One region of the Listeria sp. LM90SB2 genome, then DNA from elsewhere that is predicted to be linked to it. Evidence: a T-box and tRNA genes for the amino acid it is inferred to sense, from the RefSeq annotation. Region 1 holds a T-box; the other holds one or more tRNA genes.
What was found. The T-box of region 1 lies ahead of serS (serine--tRNA ligase). A T-box ahead of a tRNA ligase gene usually reads a tRNA of that ligase, here a tRNA-Ser.

Region 1 (12,610 bases):
TGTCATCGAGGATTAGGACTTTCGGGGAACCGATAACGCCACGTGTAATCGAAAGGCGTTGTTTTTGTCCACCGGAGAAGTTGTTTCCACGTTCGGAAACAGGAGCTTCATAAAGTTTTGCTTGTTTGTCGATAAACTCTTTCGCTTGTGCTATTTTACTTGCGTGTTCCATTTCTTCTGCAGTTGCGTCTTTTTTACCATGACGTAAATTGTCTGCAATTGTTCCGGAAAAAAGAATCGCGCGTTGGAGCACGAAGGAAACAGTGCTGCGAAGCGTTTTTTTGTTGATATCTTTTAGGTTCGTTCCGCCGATAATAACTTCACCTTCCGTTGGGTCGTAAAGTCGGGGGATTAGTTGGGCAAGAGTGGATTTACCAGAACCTGTTGCACCAACAATACCGACCATCTCACCAACACTTGCTTTGAATGAAATATCTTCCAGAGCAGGCGTATCGTCACCGTCGTATTTGAAACTAACGTTACGGAATTCAACTGTACCTTCTAAATCTTGTTCTGGCGCGCTTTCATTGTAAGTAATATCTGGTTCTGTTTCCAGAACTTCGGTAATACGCTTCAAAGAAATAAGCGCACGAGAAGCCATCATCATCAGCATACCACCAATAATAATTGCCATCATAATTTGCATTAAGTAGTTCATGAATGATGCGATAGCTCCGATAACTTCAGGATTATCTGCAGCCATATCGCCTACAAAGAAAATAGAAACAACAATTGCTAAGTTAGAAACGAGCATAAATGCAGGAATCATTACAGAGAAAAGCGTTCCAACGATGATTGTGTGGCGAGTTAATTTGTCACTGACAGTTGTAAAGCGACTGATTTCATTATCTTCTTGCACGAAAGATTTAACTACGCGCATGCCAGCAAGGTTTTCTTTTGCAATAGAATTCACTCGGTCAATTAACTTCTGAATAATGGCAAAATGTTTACCCATAGACCCGAATGTGAATACAACAATCAGAACAACAAGAACAACGAGTACAATAATTACCCACCATAATTCAGGTAAAGTAAACATCGCTAAAATAAAAGCCCCGATGAACATAATCGGAATTCTCGTAAGCGATTGTAGTGAAAGCATCACTAAGTTTTGAACTTGGGTAATGTCGTTTGTTTGTCGAACAACTAGATTACCTGTCGAAAGTTTTTCGATGTTGCTGAATGAAAATGTTTGGATTTTACGGAAACTAGATTCACGAATATCTGCACCGACGCCTTGAGCGACTTTGGCTGAAAGTATTGTGTTTAGGATCCCGGCGATAAGGCCGACTGCGGCAATACCGATTAAAAGTGCGCCGATGGATGAGATTTCATCCATATCATCTTTCATGATGGCGTCTAGGACTTGCTGAAGTAACTTTGGTTGCCATAGTTGTGAGATAACCATGACTACTACAAACAGTGTAGATAGTGTCGCTTGTAGCTTGTATTTTTTTAGATGGTGAAACAATACTTTCATGATTTTCCTCCCTTGGAAAACGGAAATAAAAACGTGCGAACACATATTCTAATATAGATTGTGAAAATTTGCAAGTAATTTTTTCACAAATTATAAATGTGGCGAAAATATGGCGAATTTGACAAATTATTTCATTTTTAAATTGTGAAATTTCTATTCTTTTATTGTTTGATTTCTACTTCTATAAATCCTCTTACGCTATTAATTAACCACACATAGTCCGCTTCTAAAAGGTCTTTTTTTGCTAGTGTTTTCTCGGAAATCTTATTTTTAGCTAATAGTTCTGCTCTCATTGTCCCTGAAAGAAGACCTGAAGTTACTGGTGGCGTGAAAAAACAGCCATTTATACCTAGAACTATATTCCCGTTAATAAATTCTGTCAGTTCACCCCGTTCATTCCAAAGTAGTGTTTCCTCGGTTTGAGTATTTTTTAAGTTTTCATAGACCTTTCGATGAGTCGTTTTATGATAGAGAAATAAATCATTCGAAGGGACTGGTTTATCAGCAAGTTGCGCTGTTATTCGCTTGTTTTTTGTATCAATTCTTGTTAGTTCTAGATCATGTGCGCCATCAGGATGTAATAAAAAGCGCATTTTGTATGTGTCGGTCGTATTTTTTTGCGCAGTTTTGGTCCATAGTTTCTCTGTTTCTTCCCTATTAAAAGGAATACCGAAAAAGTCTGCGCTTGTTTGTAGTCGTTTTAAATGATATTCGGTTCGGAAAAGCTCACCATTTTCAATTCGCAAACATTCAATTAAAGAAAATTTTGTCGTCTTTTCTAAAATAGCTGATTTTGCGTGGATTTCGGAAAATTCGCTAGCGGCTTCCGAATCCCAGACGATACCGCCACCAACACCATAAGTTGCCTTGTTGTCTGCGATAGCAATAGTACGAATCGGTACATTGAAAATCGCATTTCCGTTAGGTTCTAAAAAGCCAATTGCTCCGCAGTAAACACCACGAGGAGAATCTTCTAGTTCTGAAATAATTTCCATTGTTCGTGCTTTAGGCGCACCAGTTATTGAGCCACATGGGAAGAGTGCTTTAAAAACAGCTGTTAAATCAGTCTCAGGAGGTGTTTCTGCTGTAACGGTTGAAGTCATTTGCCAAACAGTTGGGTAAGGTTCTAGCGTCATTAACTTAGGAACCTTGACACTCCCGGGTACAGCAATCATCCCAAGGTCGTTCCGTAGTAAATCGACAATCATCACATTTTCTGCACGGTTTTTAGGATCGTTTTTTAGCCAATCATGTGCTTCTAAGTCCGCTTGCTCCGTTATTCCGCGGCGAATAGTACCTTTCATCGGGCGTGTCGTTAGAAGATTTTCCTTCCATTTAAAAAAGAGCTCGGGTGAAGCCGAGATAATCTCAAAGTCACTGGTTGAAAGTAGGGCGGTGTAATTCGCCTTTCCAATCTGCTGTAACGTTTCATAAGTCGCTTGAGAAGAAAAGCTGTTTGGCACATCACTTTGAAGTCGCACGGTGTAGTTTATTTGGTAAGTATTTCCAGCTGCAATTTCAGCTTTGATTTGCTCTATTTTCTCGGCGTATTCAGGGAAACTAGTATTCATTTTAAAAGAGAGCGGCGAGGAATCTGGTGTTTCGGTAGCTGTATCGTTAAAATTATCGTATACACCAAACCAGACGAGGGGCATGTTTCCGCTCGGTTTTTTTGTTTTTAAATTACTTCGAAAAGCAGGCGCGGCCTCATAACTGACAAAACCGGCGACGTATTTTCCTGATTTTTGGGCTTCTTCGGCTGCTTTCATTATAGGAAGAACTTCTGCTAAATCATGCGTAACTAGTTCATACAGTGGATTTTCAAAAATTTTTGTGTCGCCTTCAAAATCAAATCGTAATAAGCTCATTTAACATTTCTCCCTAATCGTATAAAGTTTTCAAGTATTGCATGTCCGTTTTCAGATAGGATTGCTTCTGGGTGGAACTGGACGCTGTGAATCGGTTTTGATACGTGAGCTAGTCCCATTATAACGCCGTCTTCTGTCAGTGCGGTTACTTTTAAATTAGCGGGAACTGTGGCAGGATCAATAACTAAAGAATGGTAGCGCGTTACTTGGAACTTTGGTGCAAGCTCTGCAAACAACCCTTCCCCAGTATGCGAAATGATACTTGTTTTTCCGTGAACCGGGACTTTTGCCGGCACCACTTTTGCCCCGAAAAAATGAGCAATCATTTGATGACCGAGGCAAATGCCGAGAATAGGAACTTGAATTTTATCTAGTAGAGCTAAACTTACAGGGAAGTCTTCCGGTGAACCTGGCCCTGGTGATAGAACTACCATTTCGGGAACGAGTTGTTGAAATATTTCAAGCGAAAAATTAGTAGCAGAAACAACCTGTACCTCCTCTTGAAGCTCTAAAAAATATTGGTATAAATTATATGTAAATGAATCATTATGGTCGATGATTAAAATCACTTTAAATCCCCCTAGTTAAAACGGTTATACTCTTTTATAGCAAATAGCTAGAGAGATAACAAGCCCGAATGTTTAAAGCCGGGAGCCGAGTGGAAAGGTACACTAAATAACCAAAGGAAGGTGTTTGAGATGAAAAATGAACTAGAAGATAAGATTCTTGCCATTTTGGAACAACATCAAGTGGGTGTATTAACATCCGTACAAGGAGACTATCCTCATGCTAGATATATGACGTTTCTGCACGATGGTTTAACCCTTTACACACCGTCTGGCAAAGAATTACCAAAGACAGAAGAAGTACGTAGAAACCCACATGTATCCGTTTTAATTGGTTACGAAAGCCCAGGGTCTGCGTTTTTAGAAATTAATGGTTTGGCTTCTCTTGAAGAAGATGAATCAATCAAAGAACGCATTTGGGAAAACATTTCTAAAGAATGGTTCCAAGGCGAAGATTCACCGTCCTTTGTCGTTATAAAAATTGTACCTGAACAAATTAGAATATTGAATTCTGATGATGACGGTCCAGACACGCTCGATTTAATCGGTTAAAGATTTGCTTGTAATTTAAGCAGATATGCGATAGAATAACTTTAAATTAATACGAAAAGCGAAGACAAGAAGTAGTAATGAGGCAGAATTTCTAAAGAGAGCCAGTGGGTGGTGTGAACTGGTGAAGTTTCCTTATGAATCCATCTTGGAGTGAGTGGTGGAAAGCATAATTTTGCGAGTAAATCATTCCGGTTGGGTCCGTTAAACCTAAATGAAGCTGGGGATTTTTTGAAGTCCCAATAAGGGTGGCAACGCGGTTAACTCTCGTCCCTTTCCTGTTAATTCGGGAAAGTACGGGAGTTTTTATATGGAAAAAATAAAGGAGGAGTTAGCATGTTAGATGTTAAATTGTTACGTAATAATTTTGATGAAGTAAAGCAGAAATTACAAAATCGCGGGGAAGACCTTGGTGAATTCGAGAAATTTGGTGAGTTAGATAAACGTCGCCGTACGCTAATCGTGGAGACAGAAGCGCTGAAAAGTCAGCGTAATGAAGTGTCTCAAGAAATCGCTAAATTAAAACGCGAAAAACAAGACGCAGATGCTAAAATTGAAGAGATGCGTGTCGTTGGTGATCGTATTAAAACATTAGACATCGAGCTAAGAGAAATCGACGAGAAGTTAGATATGATTTTAATGTCGATTCCAAATATTCCGCATGAGTCTACTCCGGTTGGTGAATCGGAAGACGATAACGTGGAAATTCGCAAGTGGGGCGAAGTACGCGAATTTGATTTTGAACCAAAAGCTCACTGGGACTTAGGAACAGACTTAGATATTCTTGATTTTGAAAATGCTGCGAAAGTAACTGGTAGCCGTTTTGTCTTTTATAAAAAATTAGGTGCAAGACTGGAACGGGCGCTAATTAACTTTATGATGGACTTGCACTCGAATGAACATGGCTATGAAGAAATGTTACCACCGTACATGGTGAACCGTGCGAGCATGACTGGAACTGGTCAATTGCCGAAATTTGAAGAAGATGCTTTCTTAATTGAAGCAGAAGATTATTTCCTTATTCCAACAGCGGAAGTACCAGTAACAAACTACCACCGCGAAGACATTTTAAAAGCAGAAGATTTACCAAGAAAATATACAGCATTTAGCGCATGTTTCCGTTCTGAAGCGGGATCTGCTGGTCGTGATACGCGCGGCTTAATTCGCCAGCATCAATTTAACAAAGTGGAATTAGTTCAATTTGTTAAACCAGAAGATTCCTACGCGGCGCTTGAAAAATTAACTGGAAACGCAGAAGAAGTATTGCGTCGCCTAGAATTACCATATCGCGTATTAAGCATGTGTACGGCTGATTTAGGCTTCACTGCTGCTAAAAAATATGATTTAGAAGTTTGGATTCCAAGCTATAATTCTTACCGTGAGATTTCTTCTTGCAGTAATTTTGAAAGCTTCCAAGCAAGACGCGCTAACATTCGTTTCCGCCGTGAACCAGGGAGCAAACCGGAATACGTGCATACATTAAATGGTTCCGGGTTAGCACTAGGTCGTACAGTCGCTGCTATTTTGGAAAACTACCAAGATGCAGATGGTTCTGTACGCATTCCGAAAGTATTGCAAGGCTACATGGGCGGTATCGAGAAAATAGAATTACCAAAATAATATGGAAGAAGGAACTGTAATGGCGAACCTTAGCGAATTACCAAACATTGGCAAAGTACTGGAGCAGGATTTAATCAAAGCGGGAATAAAAACTCCCGGCGAGCTAAAAGATGTTGGAAGCAAAGAAGCCTTTTTACGTATTTGGGAAAATGATTCAAGCGTTTGTCTAAGTGAACTATATGCGCTTGAGGGAGCCGTTCAAGGCATCAGGTGGCATGGTTTAGACGAAGCAAAGAAAATCGAACTCAAAAAGTTTCATCAATCCTTATAGAAAAAGCGACGATGCATATTCGCATCGTCGTTTTTTTATTTCCCGGGAAATAGTTATTTTAATTGTTGTTCTGCAAAGGAAGCGTAAAGTGGATGGGAAGCAACTAATTCACTATGTGTGCCACGACCAGTTATTTCCCCGTGTTCAATAAAGAGAATTTGGTCGGCATTGACGATAGTAGAAAGGCGATGAGCGATAACAAAAGTAGTTCGACCTTCCATTAAGTTTGCCAAAGCTTGTTGAACGATTTGCTCGGATTGGCTATCTAAACTAGCTGTAGCCTCATCTAACATAAGGATATTAGGATTACGCAAGAATGCTCGAGCAATGGCAATTCGCTGTCTTTGACCACCTGAGAGCTTCACGCCACGTTCGCCGACTTCGGTTGCCATTTTGTCAGGAAGTTCGGAAATAAAGCCGTCAGCATAAGCTAGTTTTGCTACATTCCATAGCTCATCTTCCGTAATTTCTCGGTCCAAACCATAACAAAGATTATCGCGAATTGTACCAGAAAGCATCGCACTTTCTTGGGAGACATAACCAATTTGTGTTCGCCAGGAATTGATCGAAATCTCGGAAAGGGGAATATCGCCTACTAAAATTTCTCCCGTTTTCGGTTGATAAAAACGCTCTAAAATCGCAAATAAGGTTGATTTACCTCCACCGCTTGGACCAGCGAATGCGATAACTTCTCCGGGTTTTGTATCAAAAGAAACATGTTTTAGAATAGGCTCACCTTCATTATAGGAGAAGGAAATATCAGACGCGCGAATGGTTTTTCCGCTCACATCTACTTTTTTACCAGCGTCGAAATCTTCTTCTGTTTCATTCAAAATATCCGCAATTCGTTCTGTTGCGCCTTTTGCTTTTTGAAGTTGGGCGAAGAATGTTGCGAAAGAAGTGACAGGAACGATAATTTGGAACAGATAGAGCAAAAAGGCGATGAGGGTACCAGTAGTCATCGTTCCAGCTGAAACACGAATCCCACCGTAACCGATGATGCCAACGATAACCCCCATGACAACAAAGAAAATTAGCGGTCCAAGCACAGCAACAACTTTCGCCTCACGAATACCAAAGCCAAATAGGCGATTAATTCCTTGATGGCCAGCTTCGGTTTCTAGTGTTTCCGCATTCGAAGCCTTTACGAGCCTAGCTTCTGATAGCGTTTGGCTAATGGAACCAGTGAAGTCAGCCGTTTCATTTTGAAGACCTTTAGATATTTTAAACATTTTCTGACCAAGTGGTGCAACAACTAGCGCAGTAATCGGAACGGCCACTAAAATAATGAGTGTCATTTTCCAGTCCATGAAGAACAAAATAATAATCGCCCCGACAACAGAAATTATCCCCGTTACAAATTGCGGAAAATGGTCGGCAATCAGCTCCTTCACTACCACTGTATCATTTACCATGCGACTTACCATTTCCCCAGTCTTTGTATTATCAAAGTAAGAAACCGGTAAATGCACAATTTTCTTCCATAAACGTTCGCGAATCGTTGCAACGACTTTCTGACCCATGTAGTTAAGTAAGAAAATCGAGAAGCCATTCGTTATAGCTTGTAAAACAAATGCCAACACAATTAAAGCAATCATTTTTACATCGAGTGAAGCTATTGAAAAGCCATCAATTAAGTTCTTTGTAAAAAGTGGCACAACAAGGCCGGCAACTGTAGTTATCACACTGGCAAATAAAGCGCAGAAAATTATCCAATTCGCAGGTTTTGCGCTAATAAGTAATTGGAAAAATTTTCGCCAACTATATTTTTTCTGATCCATTCATTTCACCCTTCCTGAGTTACCCATCCATAAATTACTTACTTTTTAAGTATAATCAATTTATCTAAAAATAAACCAGTCTAAAGTGGTAGTTATTGAATTATTATCTGACTTTAAATATTTAATAAAAGTAACAAAAAGTTCGAATTTAGGATAAAACACTAACGAAAAACGAGATATAAATTAAGTATTTTATAAAAAGTTGTAATATATTTATCTTTAATTAGGTTTTTAGCTTTTTATGACTGACTGTGAATAGGATTTTGAATACAGCCTTTATGATATAATTACGAAGAGTTTCTTCAATATAATATAGCAAAGGAGAGAATATGCTATTCTTAAAAGAGCTTGAATCCAATCTAACGGTTAGCAAATTAATGGAGTTGTGCTTTGAACATCCAAGTTACAAAGACTACTGCTCGGTTATCAGCACCAAGAAAGGTGAGGTTCTAGAAAGTTTAAGTCCGGCTGGAACAAAAGTATATTTTGTTCTAAGCGGCATATACGGGATGATTGTAGAGGAAGATGCAGAAATGGAAGAAGAAAGCTATAAAGAAAGCATTGTTCGTTTCTTGCAAAAAGGAGATAGTTTTGGACTATATCATCTTTTTTACGATGAATGGAGTCCGCATGTTTCGATGCAGAGCTTAGGTCACGGAGAAGTTATGGAAGTAGATAGCAATTTCTTGTTCTCTATTTTCGACAAAAAAGATGAGAACAACTTTTTTATGATTAAAGTGATGGCAGAAGAATTACGTGAAGCCCATACATTTGCAAAACTAAGCTTCTTGAAAAAGGAAGAACGAATCCGCAAAGCCATTCTCAAATGCGCTCAAACTTTAGGAACGTTTTCTGATAACGGGATATTGCTACCAAGAGAAATCACGCAAGAAGTACTTGCAAGATACACAAATACATCACGAGAATACGTGGCTCATACAGTCATGCATTTAATTAAAGAGGATATAATTAGAAATAGACCAAAGCCTCTCCTAGTGATGGACAAAACTCGATTATAATTTTGTTTCACGTGAAACTTTTTGGAATGCTCAGTGGCATTCTTTTTTTTGTGGAAAAGCACTTCAAAAGCATTATTTAAATTTTTGCGTTATAATGGCTCTGTAATTGAAAGCGCTTGATAGAAAAGGAGGATGTTTTAATGAGATTTTTTATCGATACAGCGAACGTAGAAGAGATTAAAAAGGCTAACAGAATGGGATTCATTGCCGGAGTCACGACAAATCCATCACTTGTTGCAAAAGAAGGTCGCGATTTTAATGAGGTCATTCAAGAAATCACATCCATTGTTGACGGACCGATTAGTGGCGAAGTAGTAAGTTTAGAAGCAGATGAGATGATTGCGGAAGGTCGAGTTATTGCAAAAATCCATCCGAATATGGTTGTAAAGATACCGATGACAGGCGAAGGTTTGGCAGCTGTAAAAGTGTTGACAGAAGAAGGCATTAAAACCAATGTAACACTTGTGTTTTCTGCCACACAGGCCTTGCTTGCAGCACGAGCTGGCGCAACATACGTATCACCGTTTTTAGGTCGATTAGATGATATAGGCGACGATGGCTTAGTTCTAATTCGTGACATTGCGGATATTTTCGAGATTCACGGGATTCCAACAGAAATTATTTCAGCAAGTGTGCGACACCCAATCCACGTTATTGAATGTGCCAAAGCCGGAGCTGACATTGCTACGGTGCCATTTAAAGTGTTCGAACAAATGCTAAAACATCCGTTGACCGACAGTGGGATTGACAAATTTCTTGCAGATTGGGAAGCGGCGAAAAAATAAAAAGGTAGGTTTCTAACTATGAATCAAACATTTGTCGTGAAAAAAGAACATGTTAGTCAATATCCAAATCCCCTTTTTGTGAATAAAAATGAGTCTATTTGGGTGTTTGAAGAAGATACAGAATATCCAGGCTGGATTTTTTGTAAAGTGAAGTCAACCGGAAAAGAAGGCTGGGTTCCTAAACAAATTATTCAATTGAGTAATGATGGAAAGAGTGGAACCGTATCAGAAGACTACTCTGCGCGCGAATTAAATGTTAAACCAGGCGATAAATTAGAAAGTAATCGTGAACTTAATGGTTGGGTTTGGTGCGTAACAGAAGAGAATGAAGCTGGTTGGGTACCACGAGGAAATTTAGAAGCATAAAATGTTCCACGTGAAACATTTTACGCAAATATAGCAAAAAAGCGAAGGGTTTAGTTTTACTTTCGCTTTTTTTGTGGAATAATTAAGGATAACGATAGAAGAATCTAGGTGGGTTTATGGAAAATTGGAAGAAGAATTTGTATGTTGTCTGGGTGGGGTGCTTTCTAACCGGAACCGGATTAAATTTAATCATGCCATTTTTACCATTGTATATTGAAGAATTAGGAGTGCATAATCCGGGTCAAGTAAGCATGTGGTCAGGGATTGCACTCAGTTCGACCTTTTTAGTATCAGCTATTATGTCACCAATTTGGGGTAAACTAGCTGACCAAAAAGGGCGGAGAATTATGCTTTTGCGAGCTGCGCTAGGTATGGCGATAGCGATGATTCTGATGGGACTCGTAAGCAATGTATACCAATTTGTTGGTTTGCGCTTATTAATGGGGATTTTTTCAGGATATATTTCAACAGCAAATGCCCTTATTGCTACACAAGTTCCTCGTCATCGTAGCGGCTGGGCTCTTGGGGCATTATCTACGGCGGCGGTTTCGGGTGTGCTAATTGGCCCGTTAATTGGCGGAGCGTTGTCGGATACATTTGGCGTCAGACCAGTGTTTTACATCACAGGAGCACTTCTTTTAGGTAGCTTTTTCCTCACACTGTTCTTCGTAAAAGAGAAATTTACACCAGTAGAAAAAAAGGAAATGCGGTCAGGGAAAGAAGTTTTCTTATCGCTTAAAAACCCGGGCTTGATTATTTCCTTATTTATTACGACAATGATGATTCAAATTGCGTCCAACTCAGTGAACCCGATTTTGACATTATACGTGCGTGATTTGGCAGGAAATGCGCAAAACATCGCTTTTATTAGTGGGATGATTGCATCTGTTCCAGGGGTTGCGGCGCTTATTGCGGCACCGAGACTTGGGAGATGGGGAGACCGAATTGGTTCGGAGCGAATATTGTTAGGTGCGCTCATAGGTTCAATGTTACTCCAAATTCCAATGGCTTTCGCACAAAACCCATTACAACTAGGGATTTTACGTTTCTTATTAGGGCTTACAGACGGCGCCTTGCTTCCAGCGGTTCAATCATTGCTTACAAAAAATACACCGCGCGAGGTTTCAGGTCGGATTTTTGGTTATAATCAATCGTTTCAATACATTGGGAATGTTATCGGACCGCTTGTTGGGTCAAGTGTTGCCGCCCATTTTGGTTACGGAGATGTCTTCCTCGTAGTTGCAGGCTTTATTTTTATCAATGTACTAATCAGTTTTTATTTCAACCGAAAAATGCACGGAGAGAAGGGAAATCATGCCAACTGAACTAATAAAATTACCAGGAATAGGTAAAAAAATGGTGTTAATGTTAAATGAAATTGGGGTTGAAGAGGTTGCTGATTTAAAAGGGAAGAATCCGCTTGAATTATATGAGGATACTTGCGATAAGCGAGGCGAGAGAATGGATCCGTGTGTACTTTATACGTATCGCTGCGCAGTCTATGTTGCGGAAACGGATGAAGCGGAGCAAGATGTTGATTTGCGAAAATGGTGGAACTGGAAAGATAAACAACATATAAATGAAAGGAATTTAAAGAATGAATAAGTTGAATGAAGCACTCAAAAAAGCTGAACACATCGTTTTTCTAACTGGGGCGGGTGTTTCTGTCCCTTCTGGAATTCCGGATTATCGCTCGAAAAACGGCTTATATGCTGGGATGAGTAGCCCGGAATATATGTTGAGCCATACGTGTCTTGTGCGTGAACCGGAGAAGTTTTATCAATTTGTTACAGAAAACATGTACTATCCGGATGCAGAGCCAAATGCGATTCATACAAAAATGGCTGAAATCGAAGCGGAAAAAGATGTCACGATTATTACGCAAAATATTGATGGTTTGCATGAAAAAGCAGGTTCAAAAAAAGTCGTAAATTTTCACGGTAGTTTATATCATTGTTATTGCCAAAAATGCGGAATGTCTGTTACCGCTGAGGAGTACTTGAAATCGGATATCCATTCGGGTTGTGGTGGCGTCATTCGTCCGGATGTGGTGCTTTATGAAGAAGCGATTCCAGAGAGTGCGATAGACCAATCTCTTGCAGCTATAAGACAAGCGGATTTGATAGTGATAGTAGGGACATCTTTTCGCGTGAGTCCGTTTTGTAATTTAACGGATTATCGAAATAAAAAAGCGCGGATTTTTGCTGTAAATAAAGAACAGATTTCGCTTCCTTATCCATTTGAAATGATGGAAAGTGACGCTGTGAAAGTTTTCGCGGAGATTTGAAACCTTGCAGTAATAGGG
Region 2 (12,610 bases), 820 kb from region 1:
CTTGGGGCAGTTGTGACGGCAATTATGCTCCGAATTTTGAAGAAAGATGCTACAGAGCTTGACGAGGCACTGGAGGAAGGGCAAGACATAGATGACTTAGATATTAATTTTGAAGACATTTAGAAAGGATGATAACAATGAAAATAGTAGCAGTAACTTCATGTCCAAGCGGTGTGGCACATACGTATATGTCAGCAGAATCACTCGAACTCTCCGCAAAAAAAATGGGCGTCACTATTAAAGTAGAAACACAAGGCTCCTCTGGTATCGAAAATAAATTAACTGCAAAAGAAATCGAGGAAGCAGATTGTGTCATTATCACAAATGATGTCGAAATAAGAGAAAGCCAACGATTCAAAGGGAAAAAAGTGGTCAAAATGAGCGTTTCAGAAATTATAAAAAAATCGGACGCGCTAATTAAAAAGTTACAAACCATGTTCGAATGAAATCAGATTTTAGGAGGAAAAATTAATTGAAATTACCAATAAAAAAAGCAGTAGAAGCACTTTTGAAATTACAAACAACAGGAGATAGCGCTACACTTATCGGCGTTGGACCAATGTCTCGCAATCTTTTACAAGCAAGTTTTGAATTAGCGAAAGAAGATGATTACCCGCTTATGTTCATTGCAAGTCGTAATCAAGTAGATGCGGATGAACTTGGTGGTGGATATGTTAATGGCTGGAACCAATTTAGCTTTATTGAAGCAATTAAAGAAGTGGCTAAAGAAGTGGACTTTGATGGGCTATATTATGTATGCCGTGATCACGGAGGCCCTTGGCAACGGGATCAAGAGAGAAATGATCACTTACCAACAGAAAAGGCGATGGCGTTAGGAAAAAAATCTTATATAGCGGATATTGAAGCTGGCTTTGACTTATTAATGATTGACCCGACCAAAGACCCTTTTGAAGTGGGAAAAGTTATTCCACTGGAAACTGTACTGGAAAGAACGGTTGATTTAATTGCATTTTGTGAGGAAGAACGAAAAAAACGTGGGCTACCAGAAATCGGTTATGAAGTTGGAACGGAAGAAACAAACGGCGGGCTAACTTCAACAGAAACGTATGAAAAGTTCATTACGCAATTAAAAGTGGAATTGGAAAAACGAAATTTACCATTACCGACTTTCATCGTTGGGCAAACGGGAACATTAACTCGTAAAACCGAGCAAGTAGGTCACTTTAATTTCAAAAACGCCTATGACTTAGCTCAGATGGCAAAAAAATATGGTGTCGGTTTGAAAGAGCATAATGGCGATTATCTGGATGACGTTACGCTTTTAGAACATATTCCATCAGAAATAACAGCGACCAATGTAGCCCCGCAATACGGAACAGAAGAGACTCGCGCGTATTTGAAATTAGTTGAGTTAGAGCAAAAATTAGTAGAGAATGGCTTAATCAAAACTCCTTCTAACGCACGAGAAGTTTTACTCATTCAATCGATTAAAAGTGAACGCTGGCGCAAATGGATGTTAGATGGACAAAAAGATATTACTATCAATGAAATCATGCAAGATGATGATTTATCACTTGAAATCCTAGATATCGCAGGTCATTACACATTCAATGATGCAATGGTTAAGAAAGAAATCCACACATTATATGCTAATTTAGCTGCGAATAATATTGATGGAAAACGCTTTGTAATTGATCATATTAAACGTCCCATCCGCAACTACTCCGAATGTTACAATTTAAAAGGAGCCACAACCCGAATTAAACAATTAGCTAAATGATGTAGAGAGTCTAAGCACTTTGCTTAGGCTCTTCCTACTTTTTTGATTTAATGGTAGAGTAAAAGGAGTGAATTTTGCAGGAGGAAATGATGATTAATTTAATTTTTGATATTGATGACACAGTTTATGACCAATTAAAACCATTTGAAAACGCATTTAAAACTGTTTTTGGAAAAGCGGACCACCTGAAAATCGAAAATTTATATATTAAAAGTCGATTTTATAGTGATGAAGTGTATCACCGCGTTGTCCAAGGCGAAATGCCGAAAGCAAAAATGCACGTTTATCGTATTACGCAGGCGCTAAATGATTTTGATTATCAAATTACTAAAAAAGAAGCAGAAGCCTTTCAACACGCCTACGAACAAAACCAACGCAAAATCGAACTTACGTCAGGGATTAAAGAAATTCTCACATGGGCGAAAAAGAACGAAATCACGATGGGAATCATTACAAACGGACCAAAAGAACATCAACAACATAAAATAAATGATTTACAAATCAATGATTGGATTCCAACCGAGCACACGTTCATTTCTGGTAAAGTCGGTATTGAAAAACCAGACAAGAAAATATTTAAGCTAGTAGAAGAACAAATCGGTATTAAGGGTGCCGAAACCTATTATATTGGCGATTCTTTCGAAAATGATGTTATCGGTTCAAAAAGTGCTGGTTGGAAATCAATTTGGTTGAATAGACGAGGACATTTGATACCAACAGAGGCAGCATTTCAGCCAGATTATTGTGTTGAAAATGAGCAACAATTATTCGCAATTTTACAGGAGATATTTTAAGACCTTTTTCCATTTTTGGAAAAGGTTTTTTAGTTATGAATTGACACTTCTGATTATAAGAGATATTATAGAGTGGTTAAGTCTTTAATTAAGAAGGTGAAAATATGAAATTTTCCAAAGCAACCAATTATGCACTACATACGATGGTTTATTTAGCTAATTTGTCACCAGAAAAGTCTGTCGGTGTGAAAGAACTTGCAACCAAGCAAAATGTGTCGCCAACTTATCTATCTAAAGTGTTGACGATGCTAGTGAAAGCTGGCTTTATTGAATCAGTAACAGGCGTCAATGGTGGGTATAAGTTAGCGGAACCAGCAAGTAGTATTAGTTTTCTTGATGTCATTCAAGCGATTGAAGGGAAGGGCGCCTTTTTCCATTGTGACCCTAAAAACCACAGCGAAAGCCAGCCGCACTGCTTGATTGGCGAAGTGATGAATAAGGCGGAGCAACAAATGGAAGATTATTTAAGCAAACAAACAGTAGGTAGTATTGTCGTAGAAATTGAAAAACATCAACATTAAAGGAGTGCTAAAATGAAACATCATCATAATCATCACGGGGAAGCTGGTTTTAAGCGGAAAGTAGATTATTTGGATCGACCAGAGCGGAGTGAAGTGCTGTCGCCAGAGGATTTTTTGCAGGCAATGCCAATCGGAAAAACAGCAAGTATTTTAGATTTAGGAGCGGGAACAGGATTTTTAACAATTCCAGCTGCAAAATTCGTTGATAATACAGTTTTTGCATTAGATTTAGATGCGAAAATGTTGGAATTAATTGAGTCAAAAGCGAAGGAAGCAGGTTTGGCTAATGTAGAAACGTTAGAAGCCAGCATGGATGATATTCCACTTGAGGCAAATTCCGTGGATGTTGTGCTCGCATCGCTCGTGTTACATGAAGCAGATTCGCTCGCAGATGTTTTGCGCGAAGTGAGTAGAGTTGTGAAGACTGGCGGCTACTTTGCTAGTTTGGAATTTGACACGAAAGGGACTGATTTAAAAGGCCCACCAATGGAAATTCAGATTTCTGCGGAGAAATTGAAGGAAGAGCTTGCGGGATTTGGGTTTGAAGTGGTGAAGAATTGGCAGTTGGATGAGGGTATGTATGTGAGTATTGCGGTGAAGAAGTAACAGCAAAAAGGTTCACGTCTAAAAATAGCAATCAAAGCTATTTTTAAGCGTGAACCTTTTTATTTCTACGGAGAAACGGGGATTCGAACCCCGGCGCGGCATACACCGCCTAACAGATTTCGAGTCTGTCCCCTTCAGCCGGACTTGGGTATTTCTCCATGTTGATATCCAATGTTTCGAGGATGTTTGAATGTTTTTGACTATAAAATCAATTTCAACAGATTTTATTTTAGCATAAAATTAGGAAAAAGAGAAGCAGTGGAATCTTTCTTTTCTTGCGTGACATGAGTATAAAAATTAGAGTATGAGATTATTATTACAAGCATATTTATTAAGAATCAATAATTTTTAGGTTTAATGAATAATTATACTGTTTTATTCACTTGGATTTTATGGAATATGATAAAAAATTAAATAAATAAGGATTTTTACATAAAAAACAACTTATGCATCAGTTAAATATGTATTTTTTATGACACTTAGGTAGCAGGCTGCATAAATAATGAATAACAAGCTAAAGTGTGGCTTTTTTTGCAAAAAAAATCACAAAGTTACACAATATGTGTAAGAATAAGTATCAATAACCCTCACTTTTGGTCGTTCACGACAAGAATCGGGCATTTCATTACATTTTTGGTTATACATTGGCTTTTCATGATACATTACATGTGTAAGACATATAAAGGAGATGGTACATAAATGGAAATGAAAAAACTTATTAAATGCACTGCACCAATCTTTATTGCTACGCTCATTATTTTGCCTGTTTCTCCGTCTATTTCAGCATTGGCGAATGAGACCTCAGAGATTAGCGAAGGGATTAATGCAACAGAAAAAACAATTGAAACAGAAGAGCTTGTCGTAGAAGAAATTAGTAATGATGAATATCAAGTACTGGATAAAGAGACAAATGAAACAACTTCAATTGAATTTTCAAAAAATCATATGCAATCTACTATTACAAATCCAGATGGCACTATAGACACAATGATTAAAAAGGATAACTTAATTTACCTAAATGGTGAAGTTATAGGTGAAGAGGTAAAAGAAGAATCGAGACAATTATTAAAAGCCTCTGCTTATAAATATGTTACGACGTTTAAAACAAAAATGTCACTAAAGAAAACAAGTGCATCTATTGCAGTGTCATTAGCTGGTTTGCTTGGAGGACCCGTTGGAGTATTTAGTACAGTAGCAGGTATGCTACTAACATTGAAATCTTATGCCCCGAGTAAAGAGGTTTATATAAAAATTAAACAATATTATAATAGTTACTCAAGGGAAATAAAAAATGATTATTCTATTTATAAAAAATCTAACTATACTGGACTGCTTAAGACATTTACACATAAATATCGTCCGTACGGTTGAAAATTGATATAGTATTGGAGGCTTAGGTTATGAAAAAAGTGAAAATGGAAAAGTGGCTCATTGGTGTATATGCCCTTGTAGTATTAATGTGTATTATTATTTACTTTGCAACAGAAAGTATAATCTTATTGTTACTAGGGTTCATAGCTCTTCTTGGAACAGGATTCCAAACTTTAAGATACCGAAATGCAAAGAAATCAATCAAAGCTAAATAAACAAAATGTAGGTTGGGATAAAATTATCCTGCCTACTTTTTATTTATGTGTAGAATTCTTTTAATCATTCCCACTTGGTTTTGAGTGCGTTTGTTCGTAAGATGTTATTAAGAGATGACAAACATGTATAATATAATTGATTACATTATAGAACATTCTATATCTTTTAGCAGATGTACTTAAACGTAATTGGTCAATAGAAACATTATACTTAAAGAACAATCATCATATGCAATACAAGTATGTAGTTCCTGTTAATTTAGATCACGAAAGAAACATAGGTTAATTAAAGTGATTTGACGAACGATTAATTGATATTAATATAGAAGATATTGTTGTTTGTAAGGTTGTGACATGAGAGTATATAGCTTTAACGATTCAAAGGCTTGTAAAAATTTATAGAAACCGACAAAAGAAAAACTTTTCACCTCCCTCAGCCGGACTTGGGTATTTCCCCACTATGACATAGAATGCTGACAAGAAGTATTGTATAATTGTAATAACGAAAATATCAGCGTTTTTATAAAAGGAGCGGTCTGGATGGAAAGAAAATTGATTCAGGAAATTAATTTACTAGAAAATAAAAAATTGGTTATGAATTTGAATATTGTTGCGATTGCTATTGTACTCATATTAACTGTTTTAGGAATTGTTTTTTCAGGTGGTTTTGCAATTACGAATGGTTTTATGGGGATTATTTGGATGTTTGGTGGTTATGCAGTAGCAATTGTTATTCACGAAGCCGTACACGGGATTTTCTTTAAAGCATTTCGTCCAGAAGCAAAAGTGAAATTTGGTTTTAAAAATGGGATGGCTTATGCTGGAAGCCCCGGAGCATTTTATACGAAAGCACAATTCTTTATTATTTCGATTGCGCCATTTATCGTTCTTACGGGTTTGTTCATTTTTCTGCGATTTCTTGGGGTGAATGAAGCGGTTCTTTATTTAATTTTTGCGTTACATACGTCTGGTTGTGTTGGGGATTTTTACTACTGCATTCTCTTGATTAATCAACCGGCTGGAATCGTTGTGGAGGATACGGATAAAGGCATTAATTTTTATTCAGAAGGTTAAGCTTGGTAACGATTACAACAAAGTGTTAGAATAAGGATATACTTTTAGAAAGAGGTGCTTAGTTTGAAACGAATAACAATTGGAAATAGCGCTTTAACAGCTTCAGAAATTTCGCTAGGATGTATGAGAATGGCGGATCTTAGTAAAGAGGATGCCAACAAAGTGATTAATACAGCACTTGAAAATGGCATTGATTTTTTTGACCACGCGGATATTTATGGCGGCGGTAAATCAGAGGAAGTTTTTGCTGATGCAATTGATATGAATGCAACTATTCGTGAAAAAATGATTCTTCAATCAAAATGTGGAATTCGTCAAGGATTCTTTGATTTTTCAAAAGAGCACATTATTGCTTCTGTGGAAGGTAGCTTAAAGCGCCTGAAAACAGACTATTTAGATACACTTTTACTTCACCGTCCGGATACACTTTTCGAACCAGAAGAAGTAGCGGCAGCTTTCACAGAATTAGAGAAAAGTGGAAAAGTGCGTCATTTCGGCGTAAGTAATCAAAATCCAGGTCAAATTGAACTACTGAAAAAATATGTAGACCAAGAATTAATCGCCAACCAACTGCAATTTAGCATTATGCATACGGGTATGATTGATACTGGTTTTAATGTGAATATGACGATTGATCCTTCACTTGATCGTGACGGCGGTATTTTGGAATATAGTCGCTTAAACAACATGACAATCCAAGCATGGTCCCCGTTCCAATATGGTTTCTTTGAAGGAGTTTTCTTGGATAACGATAAATTCCCTGAATTGAACAAAGTAATCGACAAAATTGCTGCTGACAAAGGTGTAACTAACTCAGCTATAGCGGTTGCGTGGATTCAGCGCCACCCAGCGAGCTTCCAAACAGTGGTTGGTACAATGAATCCGGGAAGAATTGCTGATATTGCAAAAGCTTCTGACGTAACACTTAGTCGCGAAGAATGGTATGAAATTTACCGTGCGGCTGGCAACCAATTACCTTAATGAGATCAGACACTTGGGCATTATGCTCAAGTGTTTTTTTATGTATTGGAGTGATAGTGAAATTCATTCTCAATTAGAATATAATTTTATCAATTAGTTTGATATGTCATTAGGAAAGTGCTATAATAACAAGTGAGTTAAGGACGCATGTTTTTATATTTATTTATAATAATTATTGTTTAATCTGTTTTTCGCGGTTGCGAAAGCAGATTTTTGTGTTTTTTAGGGTAATGGGAATCATTATCATTTGGAGAGGATGAGCATAATGAAGGAATGGATGAAGCAGAATTGGCAATTTATTACGACGGGTATTAGCGGGATTTTGATTGTGATAGGTTGTTTGGTCGGCAGTGATGTTGGCGACTTTTGGACAGCGGTTATTTTCCTAAGTGCCTTTGTTATCGGTGGTTTTGAGCAAGCTAAAGAAGGCATTCAAGCGACTATCAAAACGAAAAAGTTGAATGTGGAGCTCTTAATGATTTTAGCGGCTACCGGTGCATCTATTATTGGTTATTGGTTTGAAGGGGCCATACTTATTTTTATTTTCTCGGTTAGTGGCGCTTTAGAAACGTATACGACCAATAAAAGTAAGCGCGAAATCACGAAATTAATGGCATTTCAACCAGAACGCGCCTTTCGTTTGCTTCCTAATGGAGATTTAGAGGAAGTGGCTGCAAAGGAGTTACAACTGGATGATATGGTATTCGTTCGGCCAGGAGAAAGTGTTCCAATCGATGGAGTCATTGTTCGAGGGTCAACCACGTTAAATGAAGCAGCCATTAATGGGGAATCAGTGCCAGCGACGAAAACAGTTGGTGCGGATGTGTTTGGCGGGACGGTCAATGTAAGCAGCGCCATCACGGTCAAAGTAACGCAAACATTTGATAATACGATTTTTAGTAAGATTATTCGTTTAGTAGAATCGGCTCAAAGTGAACCTTCGAAAACCGCTCGCTTTATTGAACGATTTGAGGATGCGTATGTAAAAGCAGTTCTATTATTTGTGTTAGTAATGATGTTCTTGCCTCATTTTGCTTTAGGGTGGTCTTGGAATGAAACATTTTATCGTGCGATGGTTTTGCTAACGGTTGCTTCCCCTTGTGCGCTAGTGGCTTCGGTAACGCCTGCGACTTTAGCGGCAATTTCGAACGGTGCACGTCACGGGATTTTGTTTAAAGGCGGCGTACACTTGGAAAATTTGCGCGGTGTAAAAGCTGTTGCATTTGATAAAACTGGGACGCTGACAAATGGTACACCAGAACTGACAGATCGGTTATTTGCTGAAAATGTCGATAAGCAACAAGTAATCAATGTAGTTGGAGCGATGGAGCGACAATCTTTACATCCGTTAGCTGCGGCAATAACGCAAGACCTAGAGGCAGAAATCACCGAAAAGTTAACAGAAATTGAAGTGACGGATGTAGCTGGATGGGGAGTTCAAGCGATTTATCAAGAGGAAAATTGGCAAGTTGGGAAAGCTGGGTTTGTTGGGAAAGAAGCAGCGGCAGCATTTTCAAATGGTGCATTTGAGCGACTTGCGGGTGAAGGGAAAACGATTGTTTATGTAGCTAAAGACGGCGTGATTCAGGCTATGTTTGCCCTTAAAGATACATGCCGGCCTGAAGCCATTCGTACGATTAAGGCACTTCAAGCAAAAGGGATTAAAACCATAATGGTGACGGGAGATAACGAACAAACAGGTGCAGCGATTCAAGCCGAACTCGGAATGGACTATGTTGTTTCCGGTTGTTTACCTGAGAAAAAAGTGGATGTGTTAAAAGAATTGTCGGTTACTTATGGCAGTGTGGCAATGGTTGGTGATGGAATTAATGATGCTCCGGCTCTTGCACATGCGGCTGTTGGAATTGCAATGGGCGAGGGGACGGACATTGCGATGGAAACAGCAGATGTTGTTTTAATGAAAAATGATTTGGAGAAAATCCCATATGCTTACAACCTTTCTGAACGGCTTCACTGGATTACTTGGCAAAATATTTGTTTTGCGATTGCGGTGATTCTTGTTTTGATAACAGCGAATGTTTTCCAACTAATCAATTTGCCATTTGGCGTTGTGGGGCACGAGGGAAGTACTATTTTAGTTATTCTAAATGGGCTTAGGCTCCTTCGATCTAATCGGAAAAAGTGATAAATTTGACTGCTTGTCTATTCCTAGTCTAAGATGGATGAGCAGTTTCTTTTTGCGAAAAAAGGGTATTACATGATAGATTGGAGATGAGTGCATGAAAAAGATCAATTGGACACAATGGATAGCATTATTTGTTTTTGCGTCAATGGGGATTTCTGTTGTTTTTACTATTTACGAAATTTTTACAGCACCGATCAAGCAGCCAGCAACTGGGCCGCATGTGACGTTACGAGGGGACTATATATTTTTACTATTTGAAATTATATTAGGAATTTTTATTTTGTTGCTACCTTCGATTATTGCACGACGCTTCAAATTTGAAATACCTGGTCTTGTGTATATTTTGTTTATTGTATTTCTATACGGATCCATTTATCTTGGTACAGTTCAAAAATTCTATTCAACCGTGCCACATTGGGATAAAATTTTACATACTTTTAGTGGGGCGATGCTTGGAGCAATTGGCTTTTCGTTCGTTAGTTTGCTAAATGCTAATAACAAAGTTGTCATGAAACTTAAACCGGGTTTTATCGCTGTATTCGCGTTTTGTTTCGCGGTGACAATGGGGGCTTTCTGGGAAGTGTATGAGTATACTTTTGATGGAATTATGAACTTAAATATGCAACGTTATAATCTATCTAATGGAACACCGCTCACTGGCCGCGCTGCACTGGAAGATACGATGACAGATATTATTGTCGATATTATTGGCGCACTATTTATCGTCATCGTCGGCTATTTTGCACTGAAAAAAGGCCGACCATGGATGGAACGCTTTGAATTCAAGCGGAAAAATTGGAAGAAAGAACCGAAGAAAAAATAGCGGTAAAAAACACCTCGGCACGTGGAGGTGTTTTTTGTTGTACAAAATCGCCAACAACTTTGGGTCTCAGAAACAATTGACTGGCTCGTGGAACTTTTCTACACTTAAAATGAGAAGAAAACTTTGAAGGAGTGAGGAAATGTTTTTAGATACGGGGAAATTAGAGGAAATAAAGAAAGCGCTTCAATTTCCGTTTTTTGAAGGTGTAACCACTAATCCGACTATTTTATTAAAGGAGAATAAGCCGAGAAACACGCATATAGCGAATATTCCAGCCAAAGTTGTGTTTGTGCAAGCGGCTGGGTTAACGGAAGAGGAAATCTGGGAAGATGTCCTTCGAATTCAAGCAATTGAGCCGGCAGAAGGTACGGTAATCGGCTTGAAAATCCCAGCCCACGAAGCCGGGATAAAAGTCATCGCAAAAGTTCGCGCTAATTTTCCAAATGAAATTATTTTAGCAACAGCAATTTTCTCATCGGAACAAGGTTATATTGCAGCGCTCTCTGGGGCAGATTATTTAGCGCCATATTATAATCGCATGGAAGTAAGCGGACTAGACGCAGCGAAAACAATAGAAGAACTACGATACGTGTTAGATTTACAAGGACTTGAAGATGTGAAAATTATGGGAGCAAGCTTTAAAAATAGTCGTCAAATTATGCAAGCACTAGCTAGTGGAGCTGATACCGTTACAATCGGTTATGATTTATTTTTACAAATGATGAACAAACCTCTAGCGCTTGAAAGTATTGAAAAATTTAATGAACATCAAGCCGCTTTACCAAAATAAGCGAAAAAAGAAGTATCCAGATTTGCTGGATACTTCTTTTGTTTATTTATCTTCGTCTCGTAATGGTAAATTGTTTACATAGCTATCAGAATACTGTAAGAGTTTTCGGCTAGCGTCAAAGCGTTTCTTTACATCACTCGAAAGTTCTTTGTTTGTTCCATCATAATTCGTTGCTGCGCCAGTTTCGAAACTTTCATCTGGTTGGTACATGTAAGAATTGGTGAAATAACTTCCTTCTGGCATTGTGTAGCGTTCAGGTACGTAATTATTTGATGAATTGAGGATATCGGTTCCAAACATAATTTGGTCACCAGTTTTAATACCAAGTAAATTCATGACAGTTGGCATAATATCAATTTCGCCACCAACATTTTTAATTTCACCAGGGTTTTCCATGCCAGGATAATGTAAGAAGAACGGAATACGGTAATCATCGGCTGGATCCGCTTTTAACTCAGTAGAACGATTGACGTATTTTTTTTGTTCCTCAGGTAGTTGGTCGGTTTTGATAATGTGATGATCGCCGTAGAAAACGACAACAGAATCATCCCAAATGCCGCTATCTTTTAATTTTTGAATGAATTCACCAAGTTGTTTATCCGCATAATGAACCGCTTCGAAATAGTTACCAAGTTCTGTATCTTTTAAATCGCTCGGTAAGTCGATTTCTTGCTTATCTTTTGGAATATCAAATGGCATATGACTACTTACACTAATTAATTGCGCATAGAATTTTTGGTTGTTTTTGTACTGCTCTTCTAGAATCGGAAAGGCTTTGTTATAAAGCACTTCATCACTAGGAGAAAAGCCAATAACGTCCTCATCGCCAAAGAATTTACGATCATAAAACTTATCAAATCCTACAGCAGGATAAAATTCATCGCGATTGTAAAAACTAGCATCATTTGTATGGAAGGTCGCTGTTTTATAATCATTTTTGCCAAGTAAACGAGGCATAGACGGGATTACCCGGTCGCCGTAAGTTTGTGTGTTCGTGTAATATCCACTTGGGAAAGTCGATGTATAAACGGACCATTCTGCATCAGCCGTATTTGACTTAGAGACAGTTTGGAAAAATTGGTTGGAATACATGGTTTCGTTTTGTAAGCTATCTAATGTAGGCGTAATCGACTGACCGTTAATTTTGACGTTCGTTAAATTACGCTGGAATGACTCGAGTTGAACGATAATAAGATTTTTTCCTTTAGCAGCACCGAAGTAATCGGGATTTGACTTAACCGACACACCTTTAATGTCATTCACGTTTTTTGCAGTAATATCTGCGGCTTTAACATGATCTGCACCAGTAAGCGCGGTACTGATATTAAATGTGAAAATTCCCATTCGTTTTGCGCGCTTGGAGTCACTGATAATGTTTTGTTGCATCATAAAATAAGTAAAACCACTTAAAACGAGTAGCGTACTAATAAATGATACGCCATAAACACGGCTAGTTATGCGGAATGAAGGGAACTCGTGTCCTTTTTTGATATGGAAATAAAGGATAAATGGGAGTAAAACGATATCTAGGATGTACAACCAGTCTGT

Region 2: it has a tRNA-Ser gene. The T-box ahead of serS (serine--tRNA ligase) is inferred to sense a tRNA for this amino acid. The anticodon was not compared.

What each region holds. Positions count from the first base shown of each region.
Region 1 covers NZ_CP046449.1:2,787,983-2,800,592, reverse strand. The annotation lists gene GL301_RS13925 (ABC transporter ATP-binding protein) at 1-1,480, opposite strand, end outside; gene pabB (aminodeoxychorismate synthase component I) at 1,642-3,348, opposite strand; gene GL301_RS13915 (anthranilate synthase component II) at 3,345-3,917, opposite strand; gene GL301_RS13910 (pyridoxamine 5'-phosphate oxidase family protein) at 4,047-4,466, shown strand; T-box leader at 4,519-4,741, shown strand; gene serS (serine--tRNA ligase) at 4,800-6,083, shown strand; gene GL301_RS13900 (TfoX/Sxy family protein) at 6,103-6,354, shown strand; gene GL301_RS13895 (ABC transporter ATP-binding protein) at 6,408-8,135, opposite strand; gene GL301_RS13890 (Crp/Fnr family transcriptional regulator) at 8,465-9,154, shown strand; gene fsa (fructose-6-phosphate aldolase) at 9,295-9,939, shown strand; gene GL301_RS13880 (SH3 domain-containing protein) at 9,958-10,305, shown strand; gene lde (multidrug efflux MFS transporter Lde) at 10,422-11,630, shown strand; gene GL301_RS13870 (helix-hairpin-helix domain-containing protein) at 11,620-11,910, shown strand; gene GL301_RS13865 (NAD-dependent protein deacylase) at 11,903-12,592, shown strand.
Region 2 covers NZ_CP046449.1:697,133-709,742, forward strand. The annotation lists gene GL301_RS03340 (PTS fructose transporter subunit EIIC) at 1-123, shown strand, start outside; gene GL301_RS03345 (PTS fructose-like transporter subunit IIB) at 138-446, shown strand; gene GL301_RS03350 (class II D-tagatose-bisphosphate aldolase non-catalytic subunit) at 473-1,741, shown strand; gene GL301_RS03355 (HAD family hydrolase) at 1,831-2,535, shown strand; gene GL301_RS03360 (Rrf2 family transcriptional regulator) at 2,640-3,056, shown strand; gene GL301_RS03365 (class I SAM-dependent methyltransferase) at 3,069-3,662, shown strand; tRNA gene GL301_RS03370 (tRNA-Ser) at 3,731-3,820, opposite strand; gene GL301_RS03375 (hypothetical protein) at 4,362-5,033, shown strand; gene GL301_RS03380 (hypothetical protein) at 5,063-5,248, shown strand; partial or broken gene GL301_RS14460 (hypothetical protein) at 5,372-5,606, shown strand; gene GL301_RS03385 (DUF3267 domain-containing protein) at 5,789-6,322, shown strand; gene GL301_RS03390 (aldo/keto reductase) at 6,386-7,303, shown strand; gene GL301_RS03395 (heavy metal translocating P-type ATPase) at 7,569-9,449, shown strand; gene GL301_RS03400 (DUF2238 domain-containing protein) at 9,544-10,272, shown strand; gene GL301_RS03405 (transaldolase family protein) at 10,412-11,062, shown strand; gene ltaP (lipoteichoic acid primase LtaP) at 11,105-12,610, opposite strand, start outside.